Regions from separate parts of the Kitasatospora sp. NPDC059795 genome, predicted to be linked through region 1. Evidence: riboswitches for the same ligand, from Rfam matches in the RefSeq annotation. Region 1 holds a riboswitch; each other region holds the start of a gene.
What was found. Region 1 has a riboswitch for cobalamin ahead of ACFV4P_RS24230 (cobalamin biosynthesis protein). Riboswitches for the same ligand answer to the same signal wherever they lie in the genome.

Region 1 (5,400 bases):
GAGCGCCACGCCCGTCGGACGGGCCAGCACCTTCTCCGCACCGAACACCACCCGGGTCGGGAGCAGCCCCAGACCGTCCACGGCGCCGGACCCGGACTCCACCTCGTCGACGATCTCCCGGCCCAGCATCTGGTAGCCGCCGCACACCCCGAGCACCGGCAGCCCCGCGGCGACGCGCCGGCGCAGCGGCTCCACCAGGCCCCGGCCGCGCAGCCAGTCGAGGTCCGCGACGGTCGCGCGCGTCCCCGGCAGCACCACCAGGTCCGCGTCCGCCAGCTCCTCCGGACGGGTCGCCCAGCGCACCAGCACGCCCGGCTCCTGCGCCAGTGCGTCCACGTCCGTGAAGTTCGACAACCGCGGGAACCGCACCACCGCGACCCGCAGCACCTCCGCGCCCACCGGGCCGCCCGCCGCCGGACGCGCCGCCACCGAGGCCAGATCCAGCGAGTCCTCCGCGTCCAGCCACAGCCCCTCCAGCATCGGGAACGTCCCCAGCACCGGACGCCCCGTCAACTCCCGCAGCATCTCCAACCCGGGCGCGAGCAGCCGGGCGTCACCGCGGAACTTGTTCACGAACCAGCCCGCGACGAGGGACTGGTCGTCCGCCGAGAGCAGCGCGAGCGTGCCGAACATCGACGCGAACACCCCGCCGCGGTCGATGTCCCCGACCACCACGACCGGCAGCCGGGCCGCCGACGCCAGGCCCATGTTCGCGATGTCCCGGTCCCGCAGGTTGATCTCCGCCGGAGAGCCCGCGCCCTCGCACACCACCACGTCGAACCGCGACCGCAGGTCCGCCAGACACTCCAACGAGCGCTCCAGCAGCACCGGCTTCCGGTCCCGGTAGTCCAGCGCCCCGACCTCCGCCACGGCCCGCCCCATCAGCACCACCTGGCTCCGGCCGTTCGCACCCGGCTTCAGCAGCACCGGGTTCATCGCCGCCTCCGGCTCCACCCCCGCCGCCTGCGCCTGCATCGCCTGCGCCCGCCCGATCTCCGCCCCGTCGGCCGTCACGAACGAGTTCAGCGACATGTTCTGCGCCTTGAACGGAGCCACCCGCACGCCCTGCCGCCACAGCCACCGACAGATCCCGGCCGTCACCACGCTCTTCCCGGCATCCGAGGTCGTCCCGGCCACCAACAACGCACCGCTCACGGACGGCCTCCTTCGGAGGAGAGAGGAAAGGAAGGGAGAACACGCCGGGCGACCGGTACGGTGCGAGGACGCGACGGCGCGGTCACGTGCGTCCGGCCCGGGCGAGGACCAGGCAGCGCGCGCCGGCGGTGACGGCGAGGGCGAGCACGCCCACGCGGCGGGAGAGACGGCAGGCGCGTGCGATGTCGGGGACGGCCACCGGGGGGCGGCCCGCGCCGAGGACCGGTCGGTGCTCGACGCGTTCGCCGTAGCGGAGGGTGCCGCCCAACCGGACGTCGAGGGCGCCGGCGAACGCGGCCTCGGCCTGGCCGGCGTTCGGGCTGGGGTGGGCGGAGCCGTCCCGCCGCCAGACCCGCCAGGTCCGTGCGGGGGAGTCGGACGCGGCGACGGTGAGCAGCGCCGTGAGCCGGGCCCCCGGCCACCCGGCGACGTCGTCGAGGCGGGCGGCGGCCCAGCCGAAACGGCGGTGCCGCGGGGACTTGTGACCGACCATCGCGTCCAGGGTGTTCACGGCCCGGAACGCCAGCAGCCCCGGAACGCCCGCGATCCCGCCCCACACCAGCGCGTTGACGACCGCGTCGGCGGTGTTCTCCGCGACGGACTCCACCACCGCCCGCGCGATCTGCTGCTCGTCCAGCCCGGACGGGTCGCGCCCGCACAGGTGCGGCAGCCGTTCCCGCGCGGCCGTCAGATCACCGGCGGCCAGCGACCGTTCGATCGTCCGGGCCTCCCGGGTGAGCGACGTCCCGCCGAGGACGGTGAACGTCGCGGCGGCCGTCAACGCGGCCTCGGCGAGCGGAGCGCGACGGGCGGCCCGGGCGGCGAGCGCCGCTCCGCCCGCGACGGCGCCGACGGCGAGCGCGGTGTGCAGCGCGCCCGCCCCGCGGTGGTCGCGCCACAGCCGGCCCTCCAGCCGGGCCGCGGCGGTGCCGAACAGGGCGACGGGGTGTCCGCGCCGGGGGTCTCCGAGCCGGGCGTCCGCGAGATACCCCGCGACCGCGCCCACCAGGTACGGGGCAGCCCGCATGGCGTTGTGTCCTCACTCAGGGTCCGCGCCCTGGATCGACGGAACGAAGGCGAGAGTCTCCTGACTTCCGGTCACCCCCGCGCGGGGTGAACGGTCACAGTGGCGGGACCGCGCCGGACTCGCACCGGCTTCCTCTGCTTGCCTCCGTTTGGCCCGAAGATCCCACCACGCCCGCTTCGGACCAGTCAACCGAGGCCCCGGAGGGTTTGGTCACACCCCGCCCGCCGCCGGGGCCGAGGCCGGGCAGCATCCGACGGGCCCAAGGCAGGCCCTAGGATGCAGCCACATTCGCCGCCCGGACGGGCGGACAAGGGGAGGAAACGTGCGACAGGCAGTCCGGCGCGCCGCGCAGGGCGCCGCGGCGCTGGCCGCTCTGGCGGCGGTCTCGGGGTGCGCGGTGCAGAGCGACGCCGTCGCCGGGATCTCCGTGACCGAGGACGGCCGCCCGCTGGGCGTCCTGCTGGTCTGCGGCCACCGGATCGACGGAGCCACCCTCTCCACCAGCGAGGGCAGCCACGAGGAGACGATCGGAAGCTGGACCGCCCACACCGCCCTCGGTCCCGGGCTGAGCACCTGGACCCTGGACGCGCCCGCCGAGGGCTGGGAGACGGGCAGGTCGGCCACCCCGCTCGACGCCGGGACCACCTACCACCTCCAGGGCTGGACCAAGGACAACTCCCGGTCGTCGACCGCCACCGCCTTCACCCCGGAGGACCTGAAGCAGCTCGCCCCGGGAAACGTCCGCTACGACGGCACCGCCTCCGACGGCAGCGGCACCACCCGCACCGTCCCCGTCGAGGAGTTCCGCGCCACGGCCTGCGCGAAGCGCTGACCCCGCACCCCCGCCCGGCCGTCCGGCCGCCCGCGTTGCGCCGTGAACTCCCGGAAGCGGTCGCCGAGTTCGCTCTCCGACTGCTCCTCGGCGCGGCACGCCGCCGGCCCCGGACGGTGACCTGCGTCACGGGAACCGGCGCCCCGGGCCGGACAAGGCATGACGTGAACCATCCACACTCCCGGCTCCGGGCCGGGAATCCCGAAGCGTTCCGCGACCTGTTCCGGGACCACTCCTCGCTGGTGTACCGCCACGCCGTACGCGTGACCGGGAACTGGGCCCTGGCCGAGGACGTGGTCTCGCTGACCTTCCTGGAGGCCTGGCGCCTGCGCGGAAAACTCCGCGACGAGGGCGACAGCCCGCGCCCCTGGCTGATGGGCATCGCCGTGAACGTGCTGCGCAACACGACGCGCGCCGCCCGCCGCCACAGCGCGGCCATGTCCCGGGTGCCCGCCGCCGACGTCGTCCCCGACTTCGCGGACGAACTCGTCGGCCGGATGGCCGACTCCGAGGAACTCGCGGCCGCCCGCAAGGCCCTGGCCCGACTGCGGCGCTCCGAACGCGAGGTCTTCGCGCTGTGCGTCTGGTCCGGGCTCGGCTACGCCGAAGCGGCAGCCACCCTCGGCGTGCCCGTCGGCACCGTGCGCTCACGCCTGTCCCGCGCCCGCACCCGACTGCGCAGACTCGCGGACGAGGAACTTCGCGCCGCGAAGAAAAAGCTGGAACCCCTCCCGATCCCCGGACAAGTACAGGGCAGCCGCGACACCGCGGCCCGGCCGTACAAGGAGACGCACCGATGATCCGCAACCCGCGGCGGCGCAACGAACCGCTCGACCACGCGGAACTGGCCCGCCTCCTGCCCGCACCGGCCGACCCCCGGCTGGCGGACGACCGCCGGCACCTGCTGGAGGAGCACCTGATGAACGAGATCCACCGGTCCGACCCGGCCTCCGCGCCCGCCCCGGCACGGCGCTCGCTGCGCCGCACCGTCCTGATCGCGACGCCGGTCGCCGCAGCCGCGGCCCTCGCCCTGGTGGTCGCCCTGTCCGGCGCGCCCGGCGGCTCCGCGGCCGCGGCTCCGCGGCCGGTCCAGGCGCCCGTCGTGCAGATCGAGGAGGGCAGCACCGTCCAACTCGCCTCGACCGTCCAGGAGATCGCCGCCGCCGCGACGGCGAACCCCACGCCCAAGCCCGGACCGGGCCAGTACATCTACATCAAGAGCCGGGTCTCCTTCCAGGCCTCCAGCTACAACGGCGACACCGATGAGTCCGCCACCTGGGTCCAGCCGCTGCACGACCGCGAGGTGTGGAAGTCCCCCGACGGCACCAAGGGCCGGCTGGACGAGCCGGGCTACCAGAACAAGGGCGGCATCCCGCTGGGCAGCGACGACCCCCGCAAGCAGCAGACCTACACGTGGCTCGCCGCCCAGCCCGCCGACCCCGACGCGCTGCTGAAGTTCGCCTACTCGACGGTGAGCGGCACCCGGGACCGCGACCAGCAGGCGTTCAGCGAGATCGGCTCCATCATCCGCGAGCAGCTCGTGCCCTCCGACCTCGCCGCCGCCCTCTACGAGGCGGCCGGCAAGATCCCGGGCGTCGTGGTGGTCGAGCACGCGAAGGACGCCTCCGACCGCGACGGGATCGCGCTGGCGCGGCTGGACCCGCAGACCGGCGAGCGGTCGGAGTGGATCTTCGACCGGCAGACCCACCAGTACCTCGGCAGCCGCGGCGTGCAGGTCCGGGAGGTCAACGGCATCAAGCCCGGCACCGTCGTGGAGCGCACGGCCATCGTCACCCGCGCGGTCGTCGACGCCGACAAGCAGCGCCCCGGCGACGGGCAGCCCAAGGCCTGACGGCGACCTCGCAGGCGGCGGCCGGCCCCGCGCCGGCCGCCGCCCGCCGCCCCCCGCCCGCCGCCCCGCCCCGGACGTCCGCGGCGGGGCGCCCGCGTTCCGCCCCGACGGGGGCCGGGCGTCACCCCCAGCGGGTCCCCGGCTCGCCGGACCGCGCGCGGGCGGGTGGACTGGGGTGGCACAGGACCGTCAGCACCCGGGAGACCGCCATGCGTTGGGGAACCGCCGCCGTTGTCGCAGCCGCTGCCGCAGGGACCGGGGTCGCGGCGTTCCTGCTGGTCGGCCGGAAGGTGTCGGACCGGGTGGTGCAGCCGGGAACGGCGGAGCCGCCGCCCGCGGTGAAAGTGGTGGAGCTCGGCCCCGGCCGGGTCGCACTGACGGCCACGGCGGACACGCTGCGGCGCGGCCACTACGCGCTGGAGTGGGGCGAGCGCGGCCACGCGGTGGTCGGCGAGGTGCTGGGCTCGGGGCACGGGCGGGTGACGCGGCGGCTGGAACGGGCGGAGAGCGGGACGCTGGCGGTGGGGACGGAGG
Region 2 (5,400 bases), on a different contig from region 1:
CGGGTTGTCGGTGGTGATGTTCAGCAGGTCGACGGAGAACCCGAACGGGTCGGTGTTGTTGACGCCGTTGCTGGTCAGCAGGTCGTTGATGATCGCCGGGGAGTCCCAGCCGTCGTTGTTTCGGTCGCTCTGGGTGTGGTCGGAGATCAGGAAGAGGCCGCCGCCGTTCTGGACGAACGTCATGACGGCGGTCTTCTCGGCGGCGCTGAGCCGGATGTTGGGCTCGGGGATCACGAACTCGTCGAAGTTGGCGAGGTCGAGCGCGCCGCCCGTGCCGTAGGTGATGGTGTTGCCGGCGGGCAGCGTCTTGAGGCTGTAGTTTCCGGTCTTCTGCAGGGCCACGCCCCAGGCGGAGAGGGCGCCGGTCCAGCTGGTCTCGCCGGTCGGGTTGGCGTTCTGCGCCAGCGGGTCGGGCTGGCTGGTGGAGATGATCCAGTCGGCGTTGCCCGCGGTCTCCGCCTTGGTGTTGTCGAACAGAACTCGCTTGGGGGTGGCGGCGGCCGCGGCGGCGCTCTTGGGGGTGGCCGCGGTGGCGTGCTGCGGGACGGCGCTCGCGCCGGCGGCGGCCACCAGTGCGGCGGCGGCGAGGGCCAGCGGGCGGGCGGCCTTCCACGTTCTGATCATCTGTCAATCTCCTCGAACCACAGGGACCATGGGGTGCGCTACGCGCGTAGGCGGGCACACGCTGCCATGGTGGGGTAAGCGGAGCTTGAACGGAACATGTCGATCGCGCGCCGTCCACAATGGGCGGATTTGCGCAGACGTGAGAGTGATCACGTAGCGCCGACGGCAGAAAGCAGGCCCGGAACGCCAGGTGGGACGGCGTTCCGGGCCCGGACGGGCTGACGGCGCGTCAGGCGGCCAGCAGCGCCGGGACGGTCCGCGGCCGGCTCTCCGCGTCGATGGCGACGAAGGTGAGCCGGCCGGTGGCGACCCGGGTGACCGGGCCGGTGGCGTTCCAGCGTTCCGCGGTGACGGTGACGTGGACGGTCATCGACGTGCGGCCGGCCCGTTCGAGCTCGGCGTGCGCGGTGAGCAGGTCGCCGGCCCGGACCGGGGCCAGGAAGGTCATGCCGTCCACGGCGGCGGTGACGGCCGGGCCCTCGGCGTGCCGGGCGGCGGACGCGGCGGCGGCGTCGTCGATGAGCTTCATCACCACGCCGCCGTGGATGGTGCCGTAGAGGTTGGTGTCGTGTTCGCTCATGATGTGGGCGAGCGTGACCTGGGACGCCTGCGCGGGCTTTGCGGCGGCCGCCTCGGGTACGACGGTCTGGTCTGCCACGGGAACTCTCCTTCGCGAGTCGCGGCTCGGACGATCCGCGGCGCCGGTGGGCTCCGCGGGCGGCGGCAGGTCTTCGGACTCGCGGGCATCTCCCGTGGAGGGCCTGTCTACTGGCCGTCGCTTCCCGGGCCGATCGGGCCCAGTGCGTGTGACGGCGGTCGTTCCCGCTCACCGCTGCGAGGCAGTCCTGGACTCGCACCAGGTTCCCTCTTGCGACGCTCCCGCCGTTGATCGGACGGGGCGAACCGCTGCCCGACCAGCCTATCTCCCCGTTCGAGGTGCTCCGCCCTTGGGTCTGAAGGCAGACGCCGGGACCTGCCCTACGGCTGTGCCGGTCGGCGCCAGGGGGCGTCGGGGGCGGTCGGGGCGGGGTCGGCGGCGGTGCGCAGCGCGTAGGTGTCCTCGTCCACGGGCCCCAGGTAGTGGTGGCCGGTGAAGTGGCACCAGGCGGGGAGGTCGAGCGGGGCGGCGGGGTCGGTGGCGCGGACGTGCACGAGGGTGCCGGCGGGGGCGTCGGCGATGGCGGCGCGCAGGCGCAGCAGCAGGGTGACGCAGAGCAGGCCGCGTCCGTCGAAGGCCAGTGCCGTGGCAGGCAGCCTTTGTCGCGACGGGGTGGAGGTTGCCTGCGGCGGCACGTGGTAGGTCATCGTCGGCTCCGGACGGCTGCGGTGGCGATGGCGGGCAGGGTGAGCAGGGCGAGCAGGCCGCCGCCGAAGGCGAGGACGGAGTAGCCGGAGAGGTCGACGACGGCGCCGGAGGCGAGGCCGCCGGTGGCGCCGGAGAGCGAGACGGCGACGTCCACGCTGCCCTGGGTCTTGGCGCGGGTGGCGAGCGGGACGCCGTCGGTGAGGATGGCGGTGCCGGAGACCAGGCCGAAGTTCCAGCCGAGGCCGAGCAGCACGAGGGCGAGCGCGAGCAGCGGGACGGAGTGCGCGGGGGCGAGGGCGGCGAGCAGTCCGGCGGCGACCAGGGTGAGGCAGGCGGCGGCGCCGACGGCGAGCGGGCCGTGCCGGTCGACGAGGCGTCCGGTGAGCGGGGAGGGCAGGTACATCGCGGCGACGTGCAGGGCGATGACCAGTCCGGAGGCGGCGGTGCCCCGGCCGGCGTCGTGCATGTGGACGGGCGTCATGGTCATCACGCCGACCATGACCAGCTGGGTGACCACCATGACCTGGGCGCCGAGCAGAACGCGGTTGCGCACCACGGCAGTTGACGCGTCGGCCGGCCGGTCCGCAGGCTCGGCGGCGGAGGCTGCGGCGGGTGCCGCGGCGGCGGGCTCGGCGGCGGGGGCCGCGGCGGCGGGGGCCGCGGCGGCGGGGGCCGCGGCGGCGCGGGCGACCAGCATCGGGTCGGGGTGCAGCCGGGTGGCGAGGACGAGGGCGGCGGCGGTGTAGGCGAGGCCGGCCAGCAGGAACGGCCCGGCGAGGCGTGGCAGGTGCAGGGCGTGGGCGACGGCACCGGTGGGGGCGGCCAGGTTGGGGCCGAGGACGCCGCCGAGGGTGGTGGCGACGAGCACGGTGGAGATCGCGCGGGCGCGGTGCCCGGGGGCGGCGAGGTCGGCGCCGGCGTAGCGGGCCTGGAGGTTGGTGGCGCTGCCGGCGCCGTAGACGAACAGCGCGAGGAAGAGCAGCACGGGACTGTCGAGGGCGGCGGCGACGATGACGCCGACGCTGCCGACAGCGCCGGTGGCGTAGCCGGCGGTGAGTCCGGGGCGGCGGCCGCGGGCGGCGGATATCCGGCTGACCATGATCGCGGCGAGGGCGCTGCCGGCGGTGAACAGGGCGCTGGGCAGTCCGGCGAGCGCGGTGCTGCCGAGCATGTCCTTGGCGAGGACGGCGCCGACGGTGATGCCGGCGGCGAGCCCGGCGCCGCTGAGGATCTGGGCGGTGACCAGGGTGCGCAGGATGTGCCGTTGGACGGCGGGGTCGGCGGCGAGTTCGGCGGCGAGTTCGGCGGGCGGTGGTGCGGTGGTGCTGATCCTGGTCCTCACGGCTCTCCCCTGTTCTCCAAGTTTTCGTGGAATACCCTATCGATCGCTTACCGAGCGACCGCCGGGCGCACGAATGCGGGCGGGGAGCGCCGGATGAATGCGGCGAGCGCCCCCCGTGCGGGTGAGAGAGGAGGCGCGGTGCCCCGAGTGCCCGTTCTGCCGGGCGGGCCGCTGGGACGCTGGGGCGATGATCTCTCGACGCGGACTTCTCTTTGCCTCCGGCGGCGTGGTGACGGCCGCCGCCCTGACCGGCCCCGGGGCCGGCGCCTCGCTCGCGGCGGGCGCGACGCCGCAGGACGACCCGGCCCGGCGGGAGGCAGCGCTGATCATGGCGCGCCGCATCCTGCTGACGGACGCCGACCACAACGACCTGACACTCGACTACCTGAAGCTGCTCACCGGCCGTACCCGCCTCAAGCCGACCGACACCCGGGACGTCGTGGTGGTCGGCGCGGGCGTCTCCGGCATGGTGTGCGCCCGGCTGCTGCAGGCGGCGGGCCACCGGGTGCGGGTGCTGGAGGCGAACCGCAGCCGGGTGGGCGGCCGGGTGAAGACCTTCCGCGGCGAGGTGTGGCAGGACGGGCGGCTGCACGCGGAGGCCGGCGCGATGCGCATCCCGTCCAGCCACCTGCTGACCCTCGCGCTCGCCGACCACCTGAAGGTGCCGCGCCGCCCGTTCGACCTGGTGGACCTCCCGCCGGTGCCGGACCAGGTGTCCAACGACTCCAAGGTGACGTACAAGTCCTGGACGGGCGAGGAGTTCAGCAGCGGCGAGGCCCCGGTGTACGTCGCGCCGAAGGGCCTCGGCAGCCGCTTCGTGCACGTCAACGGGCAGACCGTCAGCAAGGGCGCGTACAGCGCCGATCCGGGCCCGATCAACAAGAGCTTCGGCTGGAACAGCAACCAGACCACCGCGGCCGCCTTCGACAAGGCCCTCGACACCGCCCGCGCCTACACCATGGTGAAGAACCCCGACGGCACCTGGACCGACAAGCCGATCGCCGAACGCGTCGAGGGCATGGCCAACCTGCTGTACGACATGGACGGCTACTCACTGCTGCGCTACCTCCAGGAGGGCGAGGGCTGGAGCGACGCCCAGATCCAGGCCGTCGGCACACTGGAGAACCTGACCAGCCGACTGTCCTACGGTTTCCTGCACTCGGTGTTCGACGCCGGCGACATCAACCCCTCCGTCACCTACTTCGAGTTCAACGCGGGCACCGACGCGCTGACCGAGGCCCTCGCCAAGGACCTGCACATCGAGCGCGGCCAGGTCGTCACCCGCGTCGCCACCGACGACAGCGGCGTGACGCTGACCGCCGAACCGGAGACCGGCCCGGAGGACGAGGCCTGCGACGGCGCGATCGGCGGCAAGGCCACCGAGTACCGGGCCGACATGGTGGTGCTGGCGGTGCCGTTCGCGGCGCTGCGGCACGTCGACTTCGCGCCGCTGCTCCCCTACGGCAAGCGCCGGGCGATCAACGAGCTCAAGCACGACACCGCGCACAAGGTGCTGCTGGAGTTCACCGAACGCTGGTGGGAGTGGGACGAGAACACCTGGAAGGACAAGCTCGGCACCGACTACCGGCCCGCCCCGCACGGCGACGCGGTGGCGGCGGTCGGCGGCGGCTGCGTCTCCGACGAGGCCAGCCGGTTCGTCTACTTCCCCTCCCACCCCAGTGACGGCGGCGCGCCCGGCGGCGTGGTGCTGGCCGCCTACAACTGGGCGGAGGACGCGCTGCGCTTCGACTCCCTCACCCCCGCCGACCGGCACACCGAGGCGCTGGAGCACCTGACCGAGCTGTACGGCGAGCGGATCCGGCGCTACGTCACCGACCGGCACGTGTCGCAGTCCTGGCTGCGCAACCGCTGGGCACTGGGCGAGGCCGTCATCGAGACGCCCGGGCAGCTGCTCAGCCTCGGCCCGCACGTGGCGACGCCGGTGGCAGGGCGGCTGTTCTTCGCCGGCGACCACTGCCAGCCGCGCTACCACGCGTGGATCTCCGGCGCGATCGCCTCCGGCACGGAGGCCGCGGTGCAGTTGGTCGACGCGATCTGACGGCGCACGCCCGCCGCCCAGCACGCCCGCCGCCCGGCCCGGGCGGCGGGCGTTCCCGTGCCCGGGGCT
Region 3 (5,400 bases), on a different contig from region 1:
GGACGAGCTGCCGGTGCTGGTGGACTGGCGGGCGGAGGCGGCGCGGGCGTTCTACGAGGCGACGCCGGTGCATCCGCTGGGGCTGCGTCGGCGCCGTCATCTGAGCGTGACGGGCCGCACGGTGGTCGGGGTGAGCGACGAGCTGCTGGACGGTTCGGAGCCGACCGCGGGGGACGTCGTCGGTGACGGTCCGTTGGCGGCCGCGCTGCGCGAGCGGCGCACGGGCAGGATGGGGACGGCGGTCGCCACGCTGCAAACGGAGCAGGACGCGATCGTCCGGTCCGCGCACCGCGGGGTGACGGTGGTGCAGGGCGGGCCGGGCACCGGGAAGACGGTGGTGGCGCTGCACCGTGCCGCGTACGTGCTGTACGCGTTCCCGAAGGCGGCCGAGCGCGGCGTGCTGGTGCTGGGGCCGAACGCGCGCTTCCTCGACTACATCTCGCAGGTGCTGCCGTCGCTCGGCGAGAACGACGTCGTGCTGGCGACCTGCGAGGAGCTGGCGGGGGTCCGGCCGGGCGCCGTGGAAGGGTTCGGGACGGACGGGTTCGGGACGGACGCGTTCGCCGTGGACACGTTCGCCGTGGACGGGTTCGGGGCGGCGCGGCTCAAGGGCGGCGCCGAGCTGGCCGAGGCGCTGGCCGGGTCGGTGCGGGCGCGGCAGGCGCCCGGCGGGGAGTTCTCCGTCCGGGTCGGGCAGGAGTGGGTCCGGCTGGCGGAGCGGGAGGTCGCGGAGGCGCGCGGGGCGGCGCGGGCGAGCGGGCTCGCCCACAACCGGGCGCGCGGGCTGTTCCTGGAGCTGCTGGTGGATGCGCTGACCGACACGCTGGCCCGGGGCACGGCCGAGGCGCTGGAGCGGATCGACGCCGAGGTCGCCCTGCTCACCGGAATCGACCTCGACCGGATGGCGGCGCGGGACCTGCGCCGGATCGGCGTCGACGACCGACCCGCCGACGGGAGCGCCGAGTTCGACGCCGACGCAGTGCGGGCGGCGCTGCTGGAGGACGCGCACCTGGACCGGGCCGTGGAGGCGATCTGGCCTCGCTTGTCGCCCGGCGCCGTCGTCGAGGCGCTGCTGGGCGACGCCGCCGCGCTGGCCGCGCACCTGCCGCAACTCGCCGACGACGAGCGGGCGTTGCTGCTGCGCACGCCCGGCGCGCCGTGGACCGGGGCCGACCTGCCGCTGCTCGACGAGGCGGCGAGCCTGGTCGACGGGCCGCCGGAGCGGGTCTTCGGGCACGTCGTGGTGGACGAGGCGCAGGAGTTGACGGCCATGCAGTGGCGGATGATCGTACGCCGGTGCCCGGGGCGGTCGATGACGCTGGTCGGCGACTTCGCGCAGGCGGGCCCGGCGGCGACCGCGCGGGACTGGGACGAGGCGCTCGCCCCGCACCTCGGCGGGCGCTTCGACCTGCGGACGCTGACCGTCGGGTACCGCACCACGCAGGAGATCCTGGCCGCCACCGGGGAGTTGCTCGCCCGGATCGCCCCGGGGCAGGCGCCGGTGCGGTCGGTCCGGCACGGCGACGAGCCGCGGGCCGTCCCGGCGGCCGCGGGGCGGCTCGTCGACGCGCTCGTCGGCGAGTTGCGGGCGCAGGCCGCCGCGCATCCGGGCGAGTTGCTCGGCGTGGTCTGCGCGGACGGCCGGGTCGCGGAGTTGGCGGCGGCGGGGGTCGGGGAGTTCGCCCGGCTGGTCCCGGCCTCGGAGGCGCGCGGCCTGGAGTTCGACGAGGTGTTCGTGGTGGATCCGGAGGGGATCGTCGCGGCCCGGCCGGCGGGCGAACGGGACCTGTACGTCGCGATGACCCGCGCCACCAAGCGGCTGTGCACGGTCGCGGTGCGGGGGCCGGGCGCGTAACGCGCCTCCCACCTGCGGGTCCGCCGGGGCCACCAGGCAGAATCGGCGTCATGCGTACCCTTCTCGTCATCGGCATCGGCGCGGGCGATCCCGACCACCTCACTCTGGAGGCGGTCAAGGCGATCGGCCGCACCGATGCGTTCCTGCTGCTGGACAAGCCCGAGGAGCGGCAGGACCTGATCCGGCTGCGGCGTCGGATGATCGCCGAACACGGGCGGCCCGGGCACCGGGTGGTCGAGCTGATCGACCCGGCGCGGGACCGTTCGACGGCCGCGTACAAGGAGGCCGTGGAGGAGTGGCGGGAGCGGCGCGCCGATCTGGTCGAGCAGGCGGTCGTCGAGGAGCTGGCGGACGGCGAGACCGGCGCGCTGCTGGTCTGGGGCGACCCCGCGCTGTACGACAGTGTGATCGCCGTACTGGACCGGATCCTGGCGCGCGGCCGCACCGCCTTCGAGTACACCGTCCTCCCCGGCATCAGCAGCATCTCGGTGCTGGCGGCCCGTCACCGCACCACCCTGACCCGCACCGCGCGCCCGGTGCGGATCACCACCGGGCGGCGGCTGGCCGCCGAGGGCTTCGGCCCGGGCGCGGAGGACGCGGTGGTGATGCTGGACGGCCAGGCGGCGTTCACCGCGATCGACCCCGAGGGCGTGCACATCCACTACGGCGCCTACCTGGGCACCGAGGACGAGATCCTGGCGGCCGGCCCGCTCGCCGAACAGGCCGACCGCATCGCCGAGTTGCGCGAGGAGGCGCGGGCCCGCAAGGGCTGGATCATGGACAGCTACCTGCTGCGCCGCACCGAGGACTGACCCGGCCCGCGTCCCACGGAGCGGACGGGTGACGGAATTCGGTCCTGATCCCGTCCGCTCCGTTCTACACTGGCCGCGCAACTGGTTCGCCCTGCCCGCCAGGCAGGCGCGTCGCAAGAGGGAACCCGGTGGGAATCCGGGACTGCCCCGCAGCGGTGAGTGGGAACGACCGCCGTCATACGCACTGGGTCCGGACGGGCCCGGGAAGCGACGGCCAGTAGGTGTCCGGGCCTCGGCCCGGGCGTGGCCCACGAGTCCGAATACCTGCCCGTTGCCCGGGCGCGACCGTTCGCGCCCGGCCTCCGATGACCTCGAGGGCGGGTCGGCGAACAACCGGGCGGGCGGGCGCAGTTGACGCACGCCGCCCGGCCAGTGACCCCTTCGCGCCCTCCAGTGCCGTCGGACCCGAGGTTCGAGGCTCGCGAAGGAGAGTCCCCTTGACCACGAAGTCCGCAGCCGCGGCGACCGTCCACGGCTACCCCCGCCAGGGCGGCAACCGGGAGTTGAAGAAGGCCGTCGAGGGCTACTGGAAGGGCGCCGTCACCGCCGACGTGCTGCTCGCCACCGCCGCCGCCCTGCGCTGCTCCAACTGGCGGCAGCTGGCCGGCGCCGGCATCACCGAAGTCCCCACCGGCGACTTCTCGTTGTACGACCACGTGCTCGACACCACGGTCGCCGTCGGCGCGATCCCGCCCCGGCACCGGGCCGCCGTGGACGCCGATCCGCTGGCCGGGTACTTCGCCATGGCGCGCGGCACCCAGGAGCTCGCGCCGCTCGAAATGACCAAGTGGTTCGACACCAACTACCACTACCTGGTACCCGAGTTGGGGCCGGACACGGTGTTCGCCGCGAACTCCGCCAAGCAGGTCGGCGAACTCCGCGAGGCCCTGCTCCAGGGTTACCGGGCCCGCCCGGTGCTGCTCGGCCCGATCAGCTACCTGCTGCTCGCCAAGGCCGCCCCCGGCGCTCCGGACGGTTTCGAGCCGCTCACCCTGCTGGACCGGCTGCTGCCGGTGTACGCCGAACTCCTCGCCGACCTGCGGGCCGCCGGCGCGGCGTGGGTGCAGCTCGACGAGCCCGCGCTCGTCCAGGACCGCACCCCGGCCGAACTGAACGCCGCCGCCCGCGCCTACCGCGAGCTCGGCACGCTGACGGACCGCCCGAAGCTGCTGGTCGCCTCCTACTTCGACCGGCTCGGCGAGGCCCTGATCACCCTCGCCAAGGCCCCCGTCGAGGGCCTGGCGCTGGACTTCACCGGCCCGGCCGCGGGCAACCTCACCGACCTCGCCGCGGTCGGCGGCCTGCCCGGCAAGCGCCTGGTCGCGGGCGTGGTGGACGGCCGCAACGTGTGGATCAACGACCTGGAGAAGTCGCTGGCCACCCTCGCCACCCTGCTCGGCCTGGCCGACCGGGTGGACGTCGCCCCGTCCTGCTCGCTGCTGCACGTCCCGCTGGACGCCGCCGCCGAACGCGACCTGGACCCGCAGATCGCCCGCTGGCTGGCGTTCGCCCGGCAGAAGGCCGCCGAGACGGCGCTGCTGGCCCGCGCCCTGCGCGAGGGCACCGCCACCATCACCGCCCAACTCGCCGCCAACCGGGCCGATCTGGCGTCCCGCGCCGCGTCCCCGATCACCCGCGACCCGGCGGTCCGGGCCCGCGCCGCGGCCGTCACCGACGCCGACACCCGCCGCGACGCCCCCTACGCCGTCCGCGCCGAGGCGCAGCGGGCCCGGCTGCGGCTGCCGCCGCTGCCCACCACCACCATCGGCTCCTTCCCGCAGACCAACGAACTGCGGTCCGCCCGCGCCGAGTTGAACGCGGGGCGGCTGGAGGAGGCGGACTACCGCAAGCGGATGGAGGACGAGATCCGCGCGGTCGTCGCCCACCAGGAGCAGGCCGGCCTGGACGTCCTGGTGCACGGCGAGCCCGAACGCAACGACATGGTGCAGTACTTCGCCGAGCAGCTCACCGGCTACCTGACCACCCGGCACGGCTGGGTGCAGTCGTACGGCACCCGGTACGTGCGGCCGCCGGTGCTGGCGGGCGACATCTCCCGTCCGCACCCGATGACCGTCGAGTGGTACGCGTACGCGCAGAGCCTGACGGACCGTCCGGTCAAGGGCATGCTGACCGGGCCGGTGACCATGCTGGCCTGGTCGTTCGTCCGCGACGACCAGCCGCTCGCGGACACCGCCCGGCAGGTGGCGCTGGCGCTGCGGGACGAGGTCGCGGACCTGGAGGCGGCGGGCGCGGCGGTGGTCCAGGTGGACGAGCCGGCGCTGCGCGAGACGCTGCCGCTGCGCCGCGCCGGGTGGCCGGCGTACCTGGACTGGGCGACCGAGGCGTTCCGGCTGGCGACCTCGCCGGTGCGGGCCGACACCCAGATCCACACCCACATGTGCTACGCCGAGTTCGGCGACATCCTGCGCGCCATCGAGGAGTTGGACGCGGACGTCATCTCGCTGGAGGCGGCGCGTTCGCACATGCAGGTCGCCCACGAGCTGGCCGCGGCCGGCTACTCGGCGGAGGTCGGCCCGGGCGTGTGGGACATCCACTCGCCGCGCGTGCCCTCCCCCGCCGAGGCCGTCCTGCTGCTGCGGCTGGCTCTCACCGCCGTGCCCGCCGAGCGGCTGTGGGTCAACCCGGACTGCGGCCTGAAGACGCGCGGCTGGCCGGAGACCCGGGCCTCGCTCGACAGCCTGGTCGCGGCGGCCCGCACCCTGCGGGCGGAGC

Region 2: it holds a riboswitch for cobalamin, as region 1 does, so the genes downstream of both, ACFV4P_RS33060 (acyl-CoA thioesterase) here and ACFV4P_RS24230 (cobalamin biosynthesis protein) in region 1, are expected to answer to the same signal.
Region 3: it holds a riboswitch for cobalamin, as region 1 does, so the genes downstream of both, metE (5-methyltetrahydropteroyltriglutamate--homocysteine S-methyltransferase) here and ACFV4P_RS24230 (cobalamin biosynthesis protein) in region 1, are expected to answer to the same signal.

What each region holds. Positions count from the first base shown of each region.
Region 1 covers NZ_JBHWID010000012.1:154,449-159,848, forward strand. Annotated here, with positions in the region: gene ACFV4P_RS24225 (cobyric acid synthase) at 1-1,155, opposite strand, end outside; gene ACFV4P_RS24230 (cobalamin biosynthesis protein) at 1,238-2,182, opposite strand; cobalamin riboswitch at 2,215-2,363, opposite strand; gene ACFV4P_RS24235 (hypothetical protein) at 2,505-3,014, shown strand; gene ACFV4P_RS24240 (RNA polymerase sigma factor) at 3,179-3,814, shown strand; gene ACFV4P_RS24245 (CU044_5270 family protein) at 3,811-4,866, shown strand; gene ACFV4P_RS24250 (alpha/beta fold hydrolase) at 5,076-5,400, shown strand, end outside.
Region 2 covers NZ_JBHWID010000026.1:17,345-22,744, forward strand. Annotated here, with positions in the region: gene ACFV4P_RS33055 (putative Ig domain-containing protein) at 1-624, opposite strand, end outside; gene ACFV4P_RS33060 (acyl-CoA thioesterase) at 854-1,282, opposite strand; cobalamin riboswitch at 1,329-1,547, opposite strand; gene ACFV4P_RS33065 (sulfurtransferase TusA family protein) at 1,603-1,929, opposite strand; gene ACFV4P_RS33070 (MFS transporter) at 1,926-3,260, opposite strand; gene ACFV4P_RS33075 (flavin monoamine oxidase family protein) at 3,460-5,331, shown strand.
Region 3 covers NZ_JBHWID010000005.1:417,394-422,793, forward strand. Annotated here, with positions in the region: gene ACFV4P_RS13880 (HelD family protein) at 1-1,855, shown strand, start outside; gene cobF (precorrin-6A synthase (deacetylating)) at 1,906-2,667, shown strand; cobalamin riboswitch at 2,733-2,954, shown strand; gene metE (5-methyltetrahydropteroyltriglutamate--homocysteine S-methyltransferase) at 3,105-5,400, shown strand, end outside.